Regions from separate parts of the Streptomyces sp. NPDC091279 genome, predicted to be linked through region 2. Evidence: riboswitches for the same ligand, from Rfam matches in the RefSeq annotation. Region 2 holds a riboswitch; each other region holds the start of a gene.

What was found. Region 2 has a riboswitch for thiamine pyrophosphate ahead of ACIQOU_RS13920 (thiamine ABC transporter substrate binding subunit). Riboswitches for the same ligand answer to the same signal wherever they lie in the genome.
Region 1: another riboswitch for thiamine pyrophosphate. It lies ahead of thiO (glycine oxidase ThiO); the one in region 2 lies ahead of ACIQOU_RS13920 (thiamine ABC transporter substrate binding subunit).
Region 3: another riboswitch for thiamine pyrophosphate. It lies ahead of thiC (phosphomethylpyrimidine synthase ThiC); the one in region 2 lies ahead of ACIQOU_RS13920 (thiamine ABC transporter substrate binding subunit).

The regions. Positions count from the first base shown of each region.
Region 1 is NZ_JBIVVA010000010.1:34,457-41,516, forward strand. It holds gene ACIQOU_RS24775 (Rv2175c family DNA-binding protein) at 214-579, opposite strand; gene ACIQOU_RS24780 (NAD(P)/FAD-dependent oxidoreductase) at 688-1,917, opposite strand; TPP riboswitch at 2,056-2,167, shown strand; gene thiO (glycine oxidase ThiO) at 2,165-3,319, shown strand; gene thiS (sulfur carrier protein ThiS) at 3,316-3,516, shown strand; gene ACIQOU_RS24795 (thiazole synthase) at 3,521-4,315, shown strand; gene pknB (Stk1 family PASTA domain-containing Ser/Thr kinase) at 4,436-6,367, shown strand; gene ACIQOU_RS24805 (deoxyribonuclease IV) at 6,402-7,060, shown strand, end outside.
Region 2 is NZ_JBIVVA010000005.1:107,520-114,579, forward strand. It holds gene ACIQOU_RS13905 (maleylpyruvate isomerase family mycothiol-dependent enzyme) at 1-430, opposite strand, end outside; gene ACIQOU_RS13910 (ABC transporter ATP-binding protein) at 455-1,474, opposite strand; gene ACIQOU_RS13915 (ABC transporter permease) at 1,474-3,075, opposite strand; gene ACIQOU_RS13920 (thiamine ABC transporter substrate binding subunit) at 3,165-4,268, opposite strand; TPP riboswitch at 4,349-4,456, opposite strand; gene rlmN (23S rRNA (adenine(2503)-C(2))-methyltransferase RlmN) at 4,512-5,618, opposite strand; gene ACIQOU_RS13930 (phosphatidate cytidylyltransferase) at 5,756-6,880, opposite strand; gene frr (ribosome recycling factor) at 6,880-7,060, opposite strand, start outside.
Region 3 is NZ_JBIVVA010000003.1:728,073-735,132, forward strand. It holds gene ACIQOU_RS10190 (IclR family transcriptional regulator) at 1-667, shown strand, start outside; gene ACIQOU_RS10195 (SsgA family sporulation/cell division regulator) at 768-1,205, shown strand; gene ACIQOU_RS10200 (YibE/F family protein) at 1,766-3,328, opposite strand; TPP riboswitch at 3,988-4,177, shown strand; gene thiC (phosphomethylpyrimidine synthase ThiC) at 4,170-5,972, shown strand; gene ACIQOU_RS10210 (hypothetical protein) at 6,187-6,810, opposite strand; gene ACIQOU_RS10215 (hypothetical protein) at 6,968-7,060, opposite strand, start outside.

The sequences.
Region 1 (7,060 bases), on a different contig from region 2:
ACGGTTCGTGGGGTACCCCGGTGGATTGTCGAGTGCGGGTGCGTTGTGGGTCTCGCGCAGTTCCCCGCGCCCCTGGGTGGGGTTCGGGCGCCCGTTGTATGCCTCGGGTCGCTGTGGGTTCCTAGTGGAAATTCCGCCCCGGACAGTCGCGCGCGGGCCGTCGCCCCGGGGGGATTGGCCGGGGTGACGGCGCGGGCGTCGGTCGGGGGTGGGTCAGACGGCGAGCGCCTGGGCCCGGCGCTTCACCTCCGTGCCACGATTCTCACTCAGCGCCTGCGCGGGCGTACCCGGCAGACTCGGGTCGGGCGTGAAAAGCCATTCGATCATCTCGTCGGCCGTGAAGCCGTCGTCCCGCAGCAGCGTCAGGGTCCCGGTGAGGCCCTTGACGACCTTGTCCCCGTCGATGAAAGCGGCGGGGACGTGCAGCGCGCGGTTCTCACCACGGCGTACGGCGATCAGCTGGCCGTCCTTGACCAGCTGGCGTACACGCGTCACCTCGACGCCGAACTGTTCGGCGATGTCGGGGAGGGTGAGCCAGGCGGGGACGAGAGCATCGATCTTTGCGTCAATCTCGGTCACGACACCAAGCGTGCCATCTCCCACTGACAGTCGGAAGCGCGACCCCCGTGACCTGCGTTTTCCTCGAACCCGATCAGAGCATCGCGGCCGCTGGGGCGCGCGCCCCGATCAGGCCGTCGCCGCTTTCAGGGGCCGGGCCGGGTCGGCCAGCAGCTCCGGGTCCATCAGCGCGCCCGCTTCGAGCAGGCGGCGCCCCTGGGCCAGGTCACGGGGGCGGCCGACGGCCAGCAGGGCGACGAGGCGGCCCTCCCGCAGCCAGCACACGGACCAGGCGGGTCCGGTCGGGTCGCCGCGCCACAGCAGCGTGTCGGCCCCGGCGTGGTGGCCCGCGTACTGGACGAAGCGGCCGAACTGCTCGGACCAGAAGTACGGGACGGGGTCGTAGACGGCCGGGGTCTCGCCGATGATGTTCGCCGCGACCGTACGGGGCCCCTGGAGGGCGTTGTCCCAGTGGTGGACGAGCAGGCGGGTGCCGTAGCGGGCGGACGGGAAGGAGGCGCAGTCTCCGACCGCGTACACGTCGGGCGCCGAGGTGCGCAGGTGGTCGTCGGTGAGGACCTCCCGGTGGGCGCCGAGCGCGATGCCGGAGTCGGCCAGGCGGGCGGTGGCGGGGCGGGCGCCGATGCCGACCACCACGGCGTCGGCGGGCAGCCGGGTGGCGTCGTCCAGGACGACCGCGCCGGGCTCGACGCGCGTCACGCGCGCGTGGGTGCGCAGCGCGGCGCCCGCGTCGGTGTACCAGTCGGCCATGTACGCGGCGACCTCGGCGGGCAGCGCCCCGGCGAGGGGCCGGTCGGCGGCCTCGACGACGGTCACCGCGCACCCCGCCTCGCGCGCGGCCGTCGCGAACTCGGCGCCGATCCAGCCCGCGCCGACGACCACCACGTCCCGTTGCCCGGTCAGGACGGGCCGCAGCCGGGCGGCGTCGTCCAGGGTGCGCAGCAGATGCACGCCGGGGACGCCCTCGGTGCCGGGCAGCGTGATGGGTTCGGCGCCGGTGGCGAGGACCAGGACGTCGTAGGCGACGGGCCCTTCGGCGGTGTCGATCGCGTGGTCGGCGGGGCGGACGGCGAGGACCTCGCGGCCGAGCAGCAGTTCGACGCCGAGGGCGGTGAAGTCGACCTCGAAGGCGGCGCCGTCGGCCTTGCCGAGCAGGACGGCCTTGGACAGCGGTGGCCGGTCGTACGGCTGGTGGGGTTCCGCGCCGATCAGCGTGACGGTGCCGGTGAAGCCCTGTTCGCGCAGGGCGACGGCGGTCTGTACCCCGGCCATGCCCGCGCCGACCACGACGACACGGCGCCCGGCCGGAGTCGCCCGTTCCTGCGTCTGCTCGCTCACCGGATCACCATAGTCAGCTGACCATTCGTCAGCCACCGTTGGTACTCCGTGGCCCGTTCCGGATGGCCGGTTCCGCGCGCGGGCGCGGCGCCGGGCTCTCTTACCGGGGCGCGATCCACGGGCTAGGGTGGCCGACGTACACGCACTCGCGGGAGCCCGGACGCACCGGGCTGAGAGGGAGGCTGGCGGCCTCCGACCGTAGGAACCTGATCCGGGTCATGCCGGCGAAGGGAGGGGCTGGACGCCCATGTCGTCACGTACGTCAGAGGTTCTCGTCGTCGGAGGCGGGATCATCGGCCTGGTCACGGCCTGGCGGGCCGCGCAGCGCGGGTTCGGGGTCACGGTGGCCGACCCGGAGCCGGGCGGCGGGGCCGCCCAGGTGGCCGCCGGGATGCTGGCCGCCGTCACCGAACTGCACCACGGCGAGCAGACGCTGCTCGGCCTCAACCTCGCCTCGGCGGAGCGTTATCCGGACTTCGCGGCCGAGCTGACCGACTTCACCGGGCAGGATCTCGGCTACCGCCGCTGCGGCACGCTCGCCGTCGCGCTGGACGCCGACGACCGTGCCGAACTGCGCGAACTGCACGCCCTGCAACGGCGTTCGGGGCTGGCGTCGGAGTGGCTGACCGGGCGCGAGTGCCGGCGTCTGGAGCCGATGCTCGCGCCGGGTGTGCGCGGCGGGCTCCGGGTGGACGGCGACCACCAGATCGACCCGCGCCGACTGGCCGCCGCCCTGGTCACCGCCTGCGAGTGGGTCGGCGTGACCTTCCACCGGGGCTGGGCCGAGCGCCTCGACGTGGTCCGGGACCGGGCCGTCGGGGTGACCCTGGCGGACGGCACCGCGCTCACCGCCGATCAGGTGGTGCTGGCCGGCGGGAGCCTCAGCGGGCGGCTCGCGGGCGTGCCGGAGGGGGTGCTCGCGCCGGTGCGGCCGGTGAAGGGGCAGGTGCTGCGGCTGACGGTGCCCGCGCGCCGCGCGCCGTTCCTCCAGCGCACGGTGCGGGCGGTGGTGCGTGGCGGCCATGTCTATCTGGTGCCGCGCGAGAACGGCGAGCTGGTCGTCGGCGCGACCAGCGAGGAGCTGGGCTGGGACACCACGGTGACCGCGGGCGGCGTGTACGAGCTGCTGCGCGACGCCCATGAGCTGGTCCCCGGCATCACCGAACTGCCCCTGACGGAGACCCGGGCGGGCCTGCGTCCCTGCTCCCCCGACAACGCCCCGCTGCTCGGCCCGACCGGTCTCGACGGACTGCTCCTGGCCACCGGCCACCACCGCAACGGCGTGCTGCTGACGCCGGTCACCGGCGAGGTCCTCGCGCATGCCCTGGCCACCGGTGAACTGCCGGACGTGGCACGGCCGTTCACCCCGAGGCGGTTCTCCCGTACGGAGCTGCCCGCATGATCGTCCGCGTCAACGGCGCACCCCGCGACCTCACCCCCGGCACGGACCTCGACGCCGTCGTCAGGTCCCTCGTCCGGGCGCCCTCCGGCGTGGCCGCCGCCCTGAACGAGACCGTCGTCCCGCGCGCCCTGTGGCCCTCGACCCGGCTGGCCGAGGGCGACCGCGTCGAGATCCTCACCGCCGTCCAAGGAGGCTGACCCGATGGCCGACGATCCTTTCGTCCTCGGCGGCAGGACCTTCTCGTCCCGCCTGATCATGGGCACCGGCGGCGCGCCGGGCCTCGATGTGCTCGAACGGGCCCTGGTGGCGTCCGGGACCGAGCTGACCACGGTGGCGATGCGGCGCGTGGACCCCTCGGTGCACGGTTCGGTGCTCTCCGTCCTGGAGCGGCTCGGGATCGAGGTGCTGCCCAACACGGCGGGCTGTTTCACGGCCGGGGAGGCGGTCCTCACCGCCCGCCTCGCGCGCGAGGCGCTCGGCACCGAACTGGTCAAACTTGAAGTCATCGCCGACGAACGCACCCTGCTGCCCGACCCGATCGAACTGCTCGACGCGGCCGAGACCCTCGTCGACGACGGCTTCACGGTGCTGCCGTACACCAACGACGACCCGGTCCTCGCCCGCAAGCTCCAGGACGTGGGCTGCGCGGCGGTCATGCCGCTCGGCTCGCCCATCGGGTCCGGGCTCGGCATCCGCAACCCGCACAACTTCGAGCTGATCGTCGAGCACGCGCGCGTACCGGTCGTCCTGGACGCGGGCGCGGGGACCGCGTCGGACGCGGCGCTGGCGATGGAACTGGGGTGCGCCGGTGTGATGCTCGCCTCAGCGGTGACCCGCGCCCAGGAGCCGCCGCTGATGGCCGAGGCGATGCGGCACGCGGTGTCGGCGGGGCGCCTCGCCCATCGGGCCGGGCGCATCCCCCGGCGCCGTTTCGCCCGTGCTTCCTCGCCCGACGAGGGTCGCGCCCGGCTGGACCCGGAGCGGCCCGCGTTCTGACCGGGCAGGCGGGATCGGCCCTGGTGCGAGGGGTCCGCCGGGTCACGGGTCGGCCTCGTTCGGCCAGGGACAAAGGCGGCGCACAGGGGGTTGTCAGCGGTGGCTCGTACACTCACGTGCGTGGATACGACCCTTCAGGACCCTCTGGTCGGGCAGGTGCTCGACGGGCGCTACCGCGTGGACGCGCGGATCGCGGTCGGCGGGATGGCCACGGTCTACCAGGCCCTGGACACCCGCCTCGACCGTGTTCTCGCGCTCAAGGTGATGCACCCGACGCTGGCCGCCGACGTCTCGTTCGTCGAGCGGTTCATCCGGGAGGCGAAGTCGGTCGCCCGGCTGGCCCACCCGAACGTCGTGCAGGTCTTCGACCAGGGCGCCGACGGGTCGTACGTGTACCTCGCCATGGAGTACGTCGCCGGGTGCACCCTGCGGGACGTGCTGCGCGAGCGTGGGGCGCTGCAACCCCGCGCGGCCCTGGACGTCCTGGAACCGGTGCTGGCCGCGCTGGGCGCCGCGCACCGCGCCGGGTTCGTGCACCGGGACATGAAGCCGGAGAACGTCCTGATCGGGGACGACGGCCGGGTCAAGGTCGCCGACTTCGGTCTGGTGCGCTCGGTGGACACCGTCACCCACACCACCGACACGGTCCTGGGCACCGTCTCCTATCTGGCGCCCGAGCAGATCGAGCACGGCACCGCCGATCCCCGCGTCGACGTGTACGCGTGCGGTGTCCTCTTCTACGAGATGCTGACCGGCGACCGCCCACACTACGGGGACTCCCCCGCGACGGTGCTCTACAAGCACATCCACGAGGACGTCCCGCCGCCCTCGGCCGTGGTGCCCGGCATGCCGTACCCGCTGGACGAGTTGACGGCGTCGGCGACCGCGCGCAATCCGGACGTGCGCCCCTATGACGCGGTGGCGCTGCTGGCGCTGGCCCGGGGGACACGGGCCGCGCTGAGCGAGGAGCAGTTGGACGCGCTGCCGCCGCAGGCGATCGACGACGGCCGGCTGGGCTCGGAGGCCCGCACGAGCGTCATCCCGCGACTGCTGCCGGTCGACGAGGACGCCGAGTACGCCGAGGATGCGGAGCGGGAGGTGCTGCGCACCAGCCGGTTCGAGTCTCCCCCGCCGCTGCCGCCCGGACGCCGTTCCGCGCGCGCCCGTCGGCGGGGACCGCTGGCCGCCGTGCTCGCCGTGCTGCTCGCCCTGGGAATCGGGACGGGCGTCTGGTACATCAACTCCGGCCAGTTCACCAAGGTCCCGGCGGTCCTGTCGAAGACGCAGGCGGCCGCGGAGAAGAAGCTGTCCAGCGCCGGTCTGGACGTCGGGAAGGTCACCCACCGCTACAGCGACACGGTGGACCGGGGCACCGTCATCAGCTCGTCCCCGGCGCCAGGCGCCCGTATCCGGGACAACGGCTCGGTGACCCTGGTCGTCTCCGACGGCCCCGAGACCGTGCGGATACCGGCGCTGAGCGGCGTCACCCTCGCCAAGGCGCGGGCCCAGCTGAAGCGGGACGGCCTGGAACCGGGCATGGTCACCAGGGAGTTCAGCGAGGACGTCCCGGAGGGCTCGGTGATCTCCACGGACCCGGCGGCCGGTACCGAGCGGCACGCGGGCGCGGCGGTCGCGCTGACCGTCAGCAAGGGCAGCCCGGTGGAGGTCGCGGACGTCACGGGCGCGGACCTGGCGGACGCGCGGGCGGAGCTGGAGGAGGCGGGCCTGAAGGTGAAGGTCGCCGCCGAGCAGGTCACGTCCGACGAGTACGACAAGGGCGAGGTCGCCGCGCAGACCCCGGACGGCGGCACCGAGGTGGCCGCGGGCGACACGGTGACGTTGACGGTCTCCAAGGGGCCCGAGACGGTCGAGGTGCCGGATGTGGTCGGGGACAGCGTGGACGACGCCAAGCAGGCGCTGACGGACGCCGGTTTCCAGGTCAAGGAGGACCGCGGGCTGCTCGGCCTGTTCGGGGACACCGTCAAGAGCCAGTCGGTGGCGGGCGGCGAGTCGGCGGCCAAGGGGTCGACGATCACCATAAAGATCCGGTGACCGGGCGGCCGGCGCCGCATGGCACCCTGGGCGGGTGAACAGCCAGCACCTCTCCCGCAACCCCGTCGGCGGCCATGTCCCGGTGGCCGGCGGCCTGCACTCCGTCGGCCTGTCGTACGCCCGTGAGCTGAAGGCGGAGACCGTCCAGGTCTTCGTCGCCAACCCGCGCGGCTGGGCGACCCCGGCCGGGAACCCGCGGCAGGACGAGGCGTTCCGGGCGGCCTGCGCCGAGGAGTCGATCCCGGCGTATGTGCACGCCCCGTACCTGATCAACTTCGGCTCGCACACCGAGGCGACGGTGGAGAGGTCGGTCGAGTCGCTGCGGCACTCCTTGCGCCGGGGCCGGGAGATCGGCGCGCTCGGCGTCGTCGTGCACACCGGCAGCGCGACCGGTGGCCGGGAGCGTGCCGTGGCGCTGCGCCAGGTGCGGGAGCATCTGCTGCCGCTGCTGGACGAGTTGACGCACGACGACGATCCGTTCCTGCTGCTGGAGTCGACGGCGGGGCAGGGTTCCTCGCTGTGCTCGCGGACCTGGGACTTCGGGCCGTACTTCGAGGCGCTGGACGCCCACCCGAAGCTGGGGGTCTGCCTGGACACCTGTCACATCTTCGCCGCCGGACATGACCTGACCGGCCCGAGCGGTATGCACCAGACGCTCGATCTGCTGGTGGAGACGGTCGGGGAAGGGCGGCT
Region 2 (7,060 bases):
CGGCCGCGAGGGTGGCGTCGGCGCGGTGGACGGTGAGTTCATGGGTCATCCGGCGCGCCCAGAAGCCGGACGTGGGAATCCCGGCCCAGCTCCACACCGCGACGTCGGGACCGGCCGCGCGCAGGGAGCCGACGAGAAGGTCGCCGCTCTCGGCGAGCCAGGCGTCCAACGCCTGTGCGTCGCCCTGGACTTCGGGGCCCGCGTAGCCGGGGACCTCGGTCATGGGGATGCTCTGGGCGGCCCGGGTGCGCACATGCAGCTCCACCCAGCGCAGGACCCCGCCCATATGCCGCACGAGCTGTTCAAGGGTCCAGTCGGGGCAGGTGGGCACGGGGGTGGACAGGTCGGCGCCGGAGGCCACCACGGACCTCAAGCGGCCCAGCTGATCGGCGATCTCGTCGCAGTAGCGGTCATGTGAGAGTGCGGGCATGCTCCACACCCTAGGGAGCCGCCGTCACTCCAGCACCAGGATCTCCGTCGTGTCGAAGTCGACGCCGACCGTGTCGCCGGTCTCCGGCGCCGCGCGCAGCGGGCAGGCCGCTTCGAGACGCGGGGCGTGGGGCGGCTGGAGGTGGACGGTGACATGGGTGCCGCGGAAGGTGCGGGCGGTGACCGTGCAGGGCAGGCCCTGTCCGGCGGGGACGAGCCGGACGCCGGGCGGCCGGACCAGAAGCGTGCGCGGGCCCTGGGGGGCGCCCTCGGGGACCGGGAGCTTGCCCCAGGGGGTGAGGGCGACCTGGCCGGTGACGGTGGCCTCCACGACGTTCTCGAAGCCGAGGAAGCGGGCCACGAACGCGTCGGCGGGGTGCTGCCAGACGTCGAGGGGGCTGCCGGACTGGGCGATCCGCCCGTCCCGCATCACAACGACCCGGTCGGCGAGCGCGAAGGCCTCGCCCTGGTCGTGGGTGACGGCGAGCACGGTGGTGCCCAACCGGCAAAACAGCTCCCGCAGTTCGACCACCAGACGTTCCCTGAGCGAGCGGTCGAGCTGGCCGAGCGGTTCGTCGAGCATCAGCAGCCGGGGCCGGGGCGCGAGGGCGCGGGCCAGCGCCACCCGCTGCTGCTCGCCACCGGACAGCGCGGCAACGGCCCTGCGGGCGGCGCCCGGCAGCCCGACCAGGTCGAGCAACTCCCCCACCCGGCGCTCCTGTTCGCTCTTCGCGGCGCCCCGCACCCGCAGCCCGAAGGCGACGTTGCCGCCCACGTCCCGCTGCGGGAACAGCTGGTGGTCCTGGAACATCAGACCCACCCCGCGCCGGTGCGCGGGCACCCCCGCCTGGTCCCGTCCGTCGAGCAACACCCGTCCCCCGGACAGGGGTTGGAGTCCGGCGACCGCCCGCAGCAGGGTGGACTTGCCGCTGCCGCTGGGGCCGAGCACACACACGATCTCGTGCTCGGCGACATCGAGGCCGACGGCGTCGAGCACCACCCGGCCATGGAACCGGACGGTCGCGTCGTCGAGGCTGAGCAGCATCAGAACTCCCCGCTGCGGTCGGTGCGCAGGCGTTCCAGGATCAGCAGCGCCACCGCGCACACCACCATCAGAATCGTCGAAAGGGCCATCGCCTGGCCGTAGTTGAGATCGCCGGGGCGGCCGAGCAGCCGCGCCACGGCGACCGGCAGGGTCGGATGGTCGGGCCGCGCGATGAACACCGTCGCCCCGAACTCCCCGAGCGACACGGCGAACGCGAACCCGGCCGCGACCAGCAACGCCCGCCGCACCAACGGCAGATCGACCTCGCGCCACACCCGCCAGGGCGACGCCCCGAGCACCGCGGCCGCCTCCCGGAGCCGGTCGTCGACCGCGCGCAGCACCGGCAGCATCGTCCGCACCACGAACGGCACACCCACCAGGGCCTGCGCGAGCGGCACCAGAATCCACGACGACCGCAGATTCAACGGCGGCTCGTCGAGGGCGATCAGGAACCCGAACCCGACGGTCACCGCGGACACCCCGAGCGGCAGCATCAGCAGCGCGTCGAAGCCCCGCACCAGCCGTCCCGCGTCCCGGCGCGCGAGGGCGGCCGCCGCGAGAGCGCCGATCACCACGGCGATGACGGTGGCGGCCAGCGCGTACTGGAGCGAGGTGCCGATCGCCTGGATCGGCGGCACCAGGAAGGTCCCGCCGTCGTCCCGGGTCAGCGCCCGGTAGTACGCGAAGTCGGGGGCGTCCAGGGAGCGTTGGACCAGTACGGCGAGCGGCAGCACCAGCAGCACCGCGACGGTGGCGAGGACCGCGCCGAGCAGCGCCCACTGGCGGGGGCCGCGCGGACGCCGGGCGGTGCGGGAGGCGTCGACCAGGCGCAGCGCCGTCTCCCGCCGCCGTACCGTCCAGGCGTGCACGGCGAGGATCGCGCCCACCGCGAGGAACTGGACGATCGTGAGGACGGCGGCCGTGGACAGGTCGAAGATCTCCGAGGTCTGCCGGTAGATCTCCACCTCCAGGGTGGCGAAGGTGGGCCCGCCGAGGATCTGCACGACGCCGAAGGAGGTGAACGTGAACAGGAACACCATCAGCGCGGCGGCGGCAAGCGCGGGCCCGAGCGCGGGCAGCGTCACCGTGCGCCACGCGGCGAACGGCGAGGCCCCCAGCATCCGCGCCGCCTCCTCCTGCCGTGGGTCGAGCTGCGCCCACAGCCCGCCGACGGTCCGTACGACGACGGCGTAGTTGAAGAAGACGTGCGCCAGCAGGATGGCCCACACGGTGGTGTCCAGGCGGACGCCCCACAGCTCGTCCAGGAGCCCGCCCCGGCCGACGAGCGCGAGGAACGCGGTGCCGACGACGACCGTCGGCAGCACGAACGGAACGGTCACCACGGCCCGCAGCACCTGTCGGCCGGGGAAGTCGTAGCGGGCGAGCACATAGGCGCCGGGCAGCGCGACCAGCAGGGTCAGGGCGGTGGAGGCGAGCGCCTGCCAGGTGGTGAACCACAGGACGTGCCGGATGCCGGACTGCCCGAGCACGTCCACGATCCGCCCGGGCCGCCAGCCGCCGTCGACGTCGAGACCGCGCCCGACGATCGCGGCGACCGGGTAGGCGAAGAACACCCCGAAGAACGCGACCGGCACCGCCATCAGCCCGAGCCGCGCCACGCTCCCCTTCCGGGTGCGGGCCGGGATCGGGGTGCGGGCCGGGGTGCGGGCCGGGTCCGGGGGCGCCGGGGCTACTTCAGTACGAGTGACGTCCACGACTTGACCCACTGGTCGCGGTTGGCGGCGATCTTCTCGGGCGCCATGGTCTCGGGGTCCTCGGCCTGCGGACCGTCCTTGGTGAACACGGACGGCACCTGGGCACCCCGGACCACCGGGTACACGAACATGTTCAGCGGCATGTCCTGCTGGAACTCCTTGGTGAGCAGGAAGTCGATCAGCGCCTTGCCGCCCTTGGTGTTGCCCGCGTTGCTGAGCAGCCCCGCGTACTCGGTCTGCCGGAAGCAGGTGCCGTCCGCGACGCCGGTGGGCGCGGTGGCCGGCTGCGGGTCGGCGTAGACCACTTCGGCGGGCGGCGAGGAGGCGTAGGAGACGACCAGCGGGCGGTCCCCCTTGGCCTTCTTGCCGCCGGCCGACCCGGAGAACTCCTCGTTGTACGCCTGCTCCCAGCCGTCGACGACCTTGACGCCGTTGGCCTTCAGCTTCTTCCAGTAGCTCTGCCAGCCCCCGCTGCCGTACTCGGCGGCGGTGCCGAGCAGGAAGCCGAGGCCGGGCGAGGAGGTGGCGGCGTTCTCGGTGACGAGGAGGTTCTTGTACGCCGGGTCGGTCAGGTCGGCGAAGGAGGTCGGCGGGGCCAGCCGGTGCTTGCTGAAGTAGGCCTTGTCGTAGTTGACACAGATGTCGCCGGTGTCGATGGGGGTGACCCGGTGCTTGCCCTGGTCGACCCGGTAGCGGGACTCGACGGTGGCGGCGCCCTTGGCCTGGTACGACTGGAACAGTCCGTTGTCGAGGGCGCGGGAGAGCAGGGTGTTGTCGACGCCGAAGAAGACGTCGCCCTGCGGGTTGTCCTTGGTGAGGATCGCCTTGTTGACGGCCTGCCCGGCGTCGCCGTCCTTGAGGACGCGGACCGTGTAACCGGACCGCTTCTCGAAGTCCGCGAGGACGTCCTTGGAGACGGCCCAGGAGTCATGGCTGACGAGGGTGACGGTCGTGGAGTCGGCCGCGTGGTCGCCGGTCGACGAGCCGCACGCGGAGAGCGTGACGAGGCCGAGGCCGACGGCCACCGCCGTGAGCTTCCTGGTGTGCGGCCGCCCGTTGAGCGGCTTCTTGGTGTGCACTGGTTTTCCTCCTGGGGGTGACCAGGAAGAGACGCGGCCCTGCCCGGGACCGTGAACGGGTCCAGGGCAGGGCGCAACAGCATGAGTAGTGTCCGAACTTCCTACCCAGAATGACCTGGGCGAGGTTCAGAGGGTCTGCGGCCAGGTTGCCGCACTCTCAGCGCTGTGGCGCTCCCCTGTCGGAATATGAAGATGTTCGTCCTGAGAAGAGGCGACCTGACGGGATCACCTCACCCGGTCAGGCTACCGCTCGGTGGCCGCGAGCTGTCCACAGGCACCGTCGATCTCCTGGCCCCGGGTGTCCCGCACGGTCACCGGCACCCCGTGGGCCGCGATCGCCTCGACGAACGCCTTCTCGTCCTCGGGGCGTGACGCCGTCCACTTGGAGCCGGGCGTGGGGTTGAGCGGGATCAGGTTGACGTGCACGGGCCTGCCCTTGAGCATCCGCCCGAGCCGGTCGCCGCGCCACGCCTGGTCGTTGATGTCGCGGATCAGGGCGTATTCGATGGACAGCCGCCGCCCGGACCGCTCGACGTACTCGAACCCGGCGTCGAGGACCTCACGGACCTTCCAGCGGGTGTTCACGGGCACGAGGGTGTCGCGCAGCTCGTCGTCGGGCGCGTGCAGGGAGATCGCAAGACGGCACTTGAAGCCCTCGTCGGCGAACCGGTTGATCGCCGGGACCAGTCCGACCGTCGACACGGTGATCCCGCGCTGCGAGAGACCGACCCCGTCCGGGGCCGGGTCGGTGAGGGCGCGGATGGCGCCGACGACCCGCTTGTAGTTGGCGAGGGGCTCGCCCATGCCCATGAAGACGATGTTGGACAGCCGCGCGGGCCCGCCCGGCACGTCACCGTCGCGCAGCGCCCGCATGCCGTCGACGATCTGGTGCACGATCTCGCCCGTCGACAGGTTCCGGTCCAGACCGGCCTGCCCGGTCGCGCAGAACGGGCAGTTCATCCCGCAGCCGGCCTGTGAGCTGATGCACATGGTGACCCGGTCCGGGTAGCGCATCAGCACGGACTCGACGAGCGTCCCGTCGAACAGTCGCCACAGCGTCTTGCGGGTACTGCCCTCGTCCGTCGACAGATGCCGTACGACGGTCATCAGCTCGGGCAGCAGCGCCTCTCTGAGCTTCTCGCGCGCGCCCGCGGGGATGTCGGTCCACTCCGCGGGGTCGTGCGCGTACCGCGCGAAGTAGTGCTGCGACAGCTGCTTGGCACGAAACGGCTTCTCACCGATCTCGGCCACGGCGTCTTTGCGCTCGGCGGGCGTGAGGTCGGCGAGATGCCGCGGCGGCTTCTTGGCTCCGCGCGGGGCGACGAATGTGAGTTCTCCGGGCTTAGGCATGGCGGTACCAGTGTCGCAGACTCCGCGCAGTGGCCCGTTCCCCCTGTGGATAACCGCCTCTTCAGGCCCCGCGGAACGCACGGGAGCCCCCGCCCGGCAAGGGTCAGGGGCTCCACGTCCGTGCGCGGTACTGCCGGTCAGCCGGAGCCGACGAACACCACCAGCAACAACCACACCACCGGCGCCGTGGGCAGCAAGGAGTCCAGCCGGTCCATGATGCCGCCGTGGCCCGGCAGCAGCGTGCCCATGTCCTTGATGCCGAGGTCGCGCTTGATCATCGACTCGCCGAGGTCACCGAGGGTCGCGGTGGCGGCGACGGCGAGGCCGAGCAGCAGACCCTGCCACCAGGTGCCGTTGTCGATCAGGAACTGCATCAACAGCGCGCCGACCACCATGGCGAACGTCACCGCGCCGACCAGGCCCTCGCGGGTCTTGCCGGGGCTGATGCGGGGGGCGAGCTTGTTCTTGCCGAAGCGCCAGCCGACGGCGTACGCGCCCGTGTCGCTCACGACGGTCAGCAGCAGGAACGTCAGTACCCGGTACGCCCCGTCGTGAGCCGTCAGCATCATCGCGACGAACGTCGCCAGGAACGGCACGTAGAACGCGGCGAAGACGCCCGCCGTGACGTCCTTGAGGTAGCCCTCGGGCGGTTCCGTCATACGCCAGACGAGGACGGCGAGCGCGGTGAGTGCCATGGCGACCCAGGCGCCCTCGGGCCCCCGGACGTACCCGGCGACGACCATCGCCGCGCCGCCGACCGCCAGCGGGACCAGCGGCGCCTTGATGCCCTTGCGCTCCTGGAGCCGACTGGTCAGCTCCCACAGCCCGACGACCACGGCCACCGCTATCACGCCGATGAACGCGGCCTTGACGAAGAACAACGACGCGATGATCACCACGCCGAGTCCGAGGCCGACCCCTATGGCCGCGCCCAGGTCCCGGCCCGCGCTCTTCTTCTGCGGTGCGGGCGCCGGCTGTGGGGCGTCGGGCATGGGCTCCGGATTCTGCTGGGCCGCCGGGTGGGGCGGCACGTGTGGCGTGTCGTCGCGGAACGAGGGGCCGCTCGACGAAGCGGCCCCCCGGTCGTCATCCTGGTCTCCGCCGTACGCGGGTCCCTCGGGCACGATGGGCATGGGGCGAGTCTGCTGCGCCGGAGGCGCGTCGTACGTGGGACCCGCCGGGGCAGCACCCGGGACAGGGCCCCGGTCGGACGGCGCCCAGTACCCGGCCTGCGGCGGCGCCCCCCAGGAAGAGTCGTTCATCAGACCTCTAGCAGCTCCGCTTCCTTGTGCTTGAGGAGCTCGTCCACCTGGGCGACGTACTTCGCGGTGGCGTCGTCGAGTTCCTTCTCAGCACGGCGGACCTCGTCCTCGCCGGACTCCTTGTCCTTGACGAGCTTGTCGAGGGCGTCCTTGGCCTTGCGGCGCACGGCGCGGATCGAG
Region 3 (7,060 bases), on a different contig from region 2:
CAAACAACTGGCCCGCGAGACCGGGCTGGCCCTCCCCACGGCCTACCACCTGCTGCGGACCCTGGTCCACGAGGGCTACCTCAGCCGGGAACGGGGCCTGTTCTTCCTCGGGGACGCGGCCGAGCGGCTGAGCAGCAGCGGCGCCCGGCAGAAACGTCGCAGCACGGTCGTCGACATCCTCGCCGCCTGGCGGGACGTGCTCGGGGTGCCCATCTACTACGCCGTCTACCGGGACGGCGAGGTCGAGGTCAAGTGCGTCGCCGACACCCCGGCCATCCCGGCGGTCGCCGAGTGGGCCGACTTCCGGGAGACGGCCCACGCGCATGCGATCGGGCAGTGCCTGTTGTCCCAACTAGACGACGACGCCCGGCGCGATCACCTCGCGCGCTACCCCGTGCGCTCCCTCACGCCGTACACGGTGCGTGACGATCACAGCCTGCTCCGGCGACTCGAACGGGTGAGTCGGATGGAGCCGGTGATGGAACGTCAGGAATATGCGCTGGGCACGGTTTGCGCCGCGATTCCCATCACCGCGGGCACGACGGCCGCGGCGATCGGCCTGTCCCTGCCTGCTCACCAGGACGAACGACTGCTGCCCGTGGCCCGTCGATTGCAGGGCGAGGTGGGGCGTCTTCTGGGCTCGCTGTCGCTCTCTATCAGTATCTGAAAAATCACTCCTTGTGATCTGACGCGCACGTTCAGCAAGATGCCTGGAGTGACAGGGGGGATCATTCCCAGCCAACCGGCTTTAAACGACGGGGTAGGCGATGCGCGAGTCCGTACAGGCAGAAGTCATGATGAGCTTTCTCGTCTCCGAGGAGCTCTCCTTCCGCATCCCGGTCGAACTGCGTTACGAGAGTGGTGATCCCTATGCGGTGCGGCTTACCTTCCACCTGCCGGGCGATGCTCCGGTGACCTGGACGTTCGGTCGGGAACTGCTGATCGACGGAGTGGGCCGACCGTGCGGAGAGGGCGATGTGCGGGTCGAACCCGCCGACGGCGACTCCCTGAGCGAGGTCCTGATCCGCCTTCAGGTCGGCGGGGACCAGGCGCTGTTCCGTTCCTCGACGGCGCCGGTCATCGCGTTCCTCGACCGCACCGACAAGTTGGTCCCGCTCGGTCAGGAGGGCGCGCTCGCCGACTTCGACGCCCACCTGGAGGAGGCGTTGGACCGGATTCTGGCGGAGGAGCAGAGCGCGGGATGACGGGCGCGGGGCGGGGCGCGAGGCCGGTGCGGGCGAGCGGTGGTGGGTCCAGTGGGCTTTCCTGGGAGCCAGGGCTATGCAGTAACGCTTCTGCGGGGCGCGTGCATCGCGGTGGCGCAGGAGAGCTGCGGAAGGGCCACAGGTCCGCAGGGCCGCGTGAACGGGGCTCGCAGGGCCGCGTGGACGGGTGCGTGAGCGGGCGAACGGGGACACCGGGTCCGCGGCGCCTCAGACGTGAGCCTGTGTGGACGGGTGCGTGAGCGGTGACGCCGAGCCTGCCTCAGCCGAGCCCGCCTCGCCTCAGACGCGGGCCCGCGTAATCGGGCGTCGGAGGCGGAGGCCGTCGGACGGAGAGACGCGGGCCGGTGCACTGCGGGCGGACGGAGATGTGGGCGGGCCTTGGGCGGACGGGTGACGTCGGCTGGTGTCACCGGTCGCTGCCGGCGGCCGCTGGCAGCCGCCACGGCGTCGGTCACGAGACCGGCCCTGGGCGCCGCTCGCGACGTCGGCCGGTAACTGGCGACCACCGCACCGGCGTTCGCTCCTCGGCCGCCGACCCCTCACCGCTTCCGGCGTCGGCCCCGTCCCGTGCGTTGCTGCGGGGCCGTGTCGCCGTTGGACGTCGCCGCAGCCGTGCCCGCGCCGGCCCCGAACGCCGGGGCCCCGCCCGCGCCGTTCCCGGTGCCTGGACCCCCGCTCGTGCTCACGGGCGTTGCCTGGCCCGTCCGGTCTGCCGAGACCACCAGGGCGGCCAGGGCCGTCGTCACCGGCACCGAGGCGACCAGGCCGATCGAGCCGACCAGCGTCCGCACGATCTCCTCGGCCACCAACTCGCTGTTGGCGACCGTGCCCACGCTGCTCTGCGCGATGGAGAAGAGCAGCAGCAGCGGCAGCGCGGCGCCCGCGTAGGCGAGGACGAGGGTGTTGACGACGGACGCGATGTGGTCGCGGCCGATGCGGATGCCCGCCCGGTACAGCCCGCGCCAGCCCATCGAGGGGTTGGCCTCGTGCAGTTCCCAGACGGCCGAGGTCTGGGTGACGGTCACGTCGTCGAGGACACCGAGCGAGCCGATGATCACGCCCGCGAGGAGCAGACCGCTCATGTCGATGTGCGGGTACAGGCCGTGGATGAGGCCGGTGTTGTCGTCCGTGTTGCCGGTGAGCGCGGCCCAGCCGATGAACATCGAGCCGAGGACGCCGATCAGGATCAGGGAGATCAGCGTGCCGAGCACCGCCACCGAGGTGCGTGCCGAGAGGCCGTGACACATGTACAGGGCGATCAGCATGATGGCGCTCGCCCCGACCACCGCCACGATCAGCGGGTTCGAGCCCTGGAGGATCGCGGGGAGGATGAAGAAGTTGAGGATCAGGAAGCTGATGGCCAGCGCGACCAGCGCCATGACGCCCCGGATGCGGCCCACCACCACGACGGCGAGCGCGAAGATGCCGGCGAGCACGGCCATCGGAAGCCGACGGTTGACGTCGGTCACCGAGTACTGGAGGTCCTTGGGCGCCGAGGGCTCGTAGGCGACGACGACCTTCTCGCCCTGGTGCAACTGCCGTGTCTGGTCCGGCTGCACGATCTCGGTGAACGTCCGGCCCTTGTCCTTGCCGGTGTCGACGCGGATCGTCGCCTTCTTGCAGTCGCCGTCCTCCTGTTGCTCGCCGGAGGAGCCCGCCGTGGTGGAGGTGTCGCCGGTGGAGGACCCGGACGACGCGTTGACCGACTTGCAGCTGAGCGTCACGACCTGAGTGACCGTCGCCTGCTGGCTCTGCCGGTCGAAACCGACGCCGGTGCGCTGGTGCGGCGGGGCGCCACCGGGCCACAGCACCGCGAGGCCGACGACCACGGCGGCGGCGAACGGGATGAGGACGGCGGCGATCACCTTGCGCAGGTGCTTGGAGACGGGGGCCGCAGGACCGTGGCTGTGACTGTGTCCGTGCGAGTGCCCGCCGCCACCGCTGCCGCCGCCGGGACCGTGGCCACTGTGCGATCCGTGGTCGCCGTCCGGTCCGTGTCCGTTGTCCGGTCGAAGGCCACCGCCCGGTCCGTGCGCACCAGTTGGGTCGTAGCCGCTGCCCGGTGTCTGGGGACCGCCAGGGCCGCGCTCGCCACCCGGCATCTGGGAACTGTGCGGGCCGTACCCGTCATCCGTCCCCGGGGAGCCACCTGCGCCCTGCCCACCGCCTGGTCCTTGGGGGCCGTCCGGTCCACGTCCGCCACCCGGTCCCTGGGGGCCGACCGATCGATACCCGCCGACCGGCCTCTGGGGGCCGCCTGGTCCTAGGCCAGGCCCCGGCCCGTGGACGCCTCCGGGGCCGGGCCTCTGGGCGTGTTCCGGGGGCCGCTGCCCGCTGCCGGGTCCGTTGCCGCCCCCCGCTCCGGTGCCGGGAGCACCGTTGCGGCCGGGGTGACCGGGGCGAGCGGGGTGACCGGGCTCAGGTCCATGGCCCTGCCCACCAGGTCCCGCCCCCTGCGCGCCGGGGCGCTGCCCCTGCCCGGGACCGCCAGGATGCCTCGCCTGCCCGGGGGCGCCGGGACTCTGGCCCTGTCCAACAGGGCGCTGTCCGGGGCCGTCCGGGCGTTGTCCCTGTCCGCCGGGACCCTGCCCGGGCTGGCCGCCACGACCCGGTCCTTGCCCAGGCCCGCCCCGGTCGTGCCCGTGCGGCGGCTCGGGCGGGGGGTATGGGGACTGAGGTGTCGTGGTCACCGCCAGATCATCGCAAGAACGGCAGAGGCCCCCTGTTCACCGCGCCCGAATTGGCGCTAGCGTGGAGGCACCTTTGTACACGCGGGAGCTCGGAGCACCGGGCTGAGAGGGCGCTGACCTCCGTCCCAGCGATGTTTCACGTGGAACATCACTCAAGCCGAGTGATGTTCCACACGAAGCGTCGGCAGACGGAAGCCGCTGCGTCGACCGCTGAACCTGTTACCGGGTAATGCCGGCGTAGGGAGTAGGTCTCATGACCATCAAGGACGCACGCACGCCTGCCTCCAGCCAGGACGAACAGCCCGCCTCGGGTCAGCCGTCCCAGGAGACCGGGAAGTCCATCGGCTGGCACAAGGGATACGTCGAGGGCTCGCGCTCCGACCTTCGGGTGCCGGTCCGTCAGGTGCATCTCACCAACGGGCAGTCGGTCACCCTGTACGACACCTCGGGCCCGTACACCGACCCCACCATCGACACCGACGTCCGCAGGGGGCTCTCCCCGCTGCGGGAGAACTGGATCGTCGCCCGCGGCGACACCGCCGAGTACCCGGGCCGTCCCGTCCGCCCCGAGGACGACGGGATCAAGCACACCGCGCCCCGGGGTGGCCTGCGCAACCTCGACGCGGTCTTCCCGGGCCGGCCGCGCCAGCCGCGCCGCAGCCGGGACGGACGCGCGGTCACCCAACTCGCGTACGCGCGCCAGGGCGAGGTCACCCCGGAGATGGAGTACGTGGCCCTGCGGGAGAACGTCTCGCCCGAGGTGGTCCGCGAGGAGATCGCGGCGGGTCGCGCGGTCCTGCCGGCCAACGTCAACCACCCGGAGATCGAGCCGATGATCATCGGCAAGCGGTTCCTGGTGAAGGTCAACGCCAACATCGGCAACTCCGCGGTGACGTCCTCCATCGAGGAGGAGGTGGAGAAGATGACCTGGGCGACGCTGTGGGGCGCCGACACGGTCATGGACCTGTCCACCGGCCGCAATATCCACACCACCCGCGAGTGGGTGCTGCGCAACTCCCCCGTCCCCATCGGCACGGTGCCGCTGTATCAGGCGCTGGAGAAGGTCGACGGCCGGGCCGAGGAGCTGACCTGGGAGATCTACAAGGACACGGTCGTCGAACAGGCCGAACAGGGCGTGGACTACATGACCGTCCACGCCGGTGTGCGCCTGCCGTACGTGCCGCTCACCGCGAACCGCAAGACCGGCATCGTCTCGCGCGGCGGCTCGATCATGGCCGCGTGGTGCCTCGCGCACCACAAAGAATCGTTCCTGTACGAGAACTTCGAGGAACTCTGCGAGATCCTCGCCGCCTACGACGTCACCTACTCGCTCGGCGACGGTCTGCGGCCCGGCTCGATCGCGGACGCCAACGACGAGGCGCAGTTCGCGGAATTGCGCACGCTCGGGGAACTCAACCGGATCGCGAAGCGTTTCCATGTACAGACGATGATCGAGGGCCCGGGCCATGTCCCGATGCACAAGATCAAGGAGAACATCGACCTTCAGCAGGAGATCTGTGATGAAGCTCCGTTCTATACGCTCGGCCCGCTGACCACCGACGTCGCGCCGGCGTACGACCACATCACCTCCGGCATCGGTGCCGCGATGATCGCCTGGTGGGGCACGGCGATGCTCTGCTACGTCACGCCCAAGGAGCATCTGGGCCTGCCCGACCGGGACGACGTCAAGACCGGTGTCATCACCTACAAGATCGCCGCTCACGCCGCCGACCTCGCCAAGGGCCACCCGGGTGCGCAGGAGTGGGACGACGCGCTGTCGGACGCCCGGTTCGAGTTCCGCTGGGAGGACCAGTTCCATCTGGCCCTCGATCCGGACACGGCACGCGAGTTCCACGACGAGACGCTCCCGGCGGAGCCCGCCAAGACCGCCCACTTCTGCTCGATGTGCGGGCCGAAGTTCTGCTCGATGAAGATCTCCCAGGACATTCGCCGCAAGCACGGCGGGAGTCGGGCGGAGATCGAGGACGGAATGGCTCAGAAGTCGAAGGAGTTCGCGGCGAGCGGGAGCCGCGTGTACCTGCCGATCGCCGAGTGAGCCGTCGATGCTCCGGCAACGCCCTTCCCTGACGGGGAGGTCGTGCCGGTGCCGGGGTGCATCGTGCCGGGGGCGTTGGGGCGTTCCTGGCACGGTCTGCCCGCTGCACGTGGGGTGGTGGGGTGGTTCCGGCGGGAACGGCCTGGTCCCGGGGCACGGGGTGATCGCGGCTCGAACTGCCCCGTCCGGTGCGGTAGTTGATGTCCGGTTCGGCTCAGGTTCGGTCGATGCGCCAGGCGGCCATGCCGGTCGCGCCGGGTGCGCCGACGACGTCGATCCGGAACGAGCGTCCGCCGGTCAGGTGCTCGGAGTCCAGGGACTGGTCGCAGGGGAGCCGCTTCGTGGTGGGGGTGCCGGGCGCCGTGATCACCGTTGTCGCGGCTCCGCCGCCCGCGCACACCAGGCTCAACCGGTAGGCGCCGTCGGTGAGTTCGGGGCGGGTGTGGATTCCCTCGGAGACCCGCTCGACCCCGGACTCGACGAAGGAGCCGCTGTGGGCGCCGGTGGTGAGGCCGAGTGCCGTTTCGACCTGGGAGGTGAGCTGCTTCTTCTGCGTGGCCTGGCCGCTCGGCCGGGTGGCGAGGGGGCGGTGCCGTCGGAGGAGGCGGCCTGTGAGGTGCAGGCGGTGAGGGGCAGTACCGGTGCCGGCGCGATGCCGAGGACCCGCAGCGGCCGGTACGTCAGGAGAGGAGTCCGTTGTGCGGCACGGTCGTCGAGGGCGGCCCTGCCGCGTCCACCGCTGTGGTCGCGACGCTCGTTCGGCGTGCCTCCGCGTCCATGGCTCCCCCTCCTCGTCGACCGCTCCTGATCGGGGGTCGGATGCCGGATATCGGGACACTATGGGGTGATCGCATGCCGTTCCAGGCGAGGATCTGTTTTCTGAGGTCCACATGAGGTGGCGCCGTCGGACAGCACCGGGCCGGTGCCCGGGCGACCCACGGCCTGCGCTCTCCCACCGGGCCTTCCCGGCCGCAGGGGAGGGCGCGAGCCCCGGGTCACTCCGGCTTGTTCTCCGGGCCCCCGAAGTCCGGGCTGGAATAGTCCGGGCTGGAGAAGCGCGGCCGGTGGCCGGTACCCGAGCTGTCGTC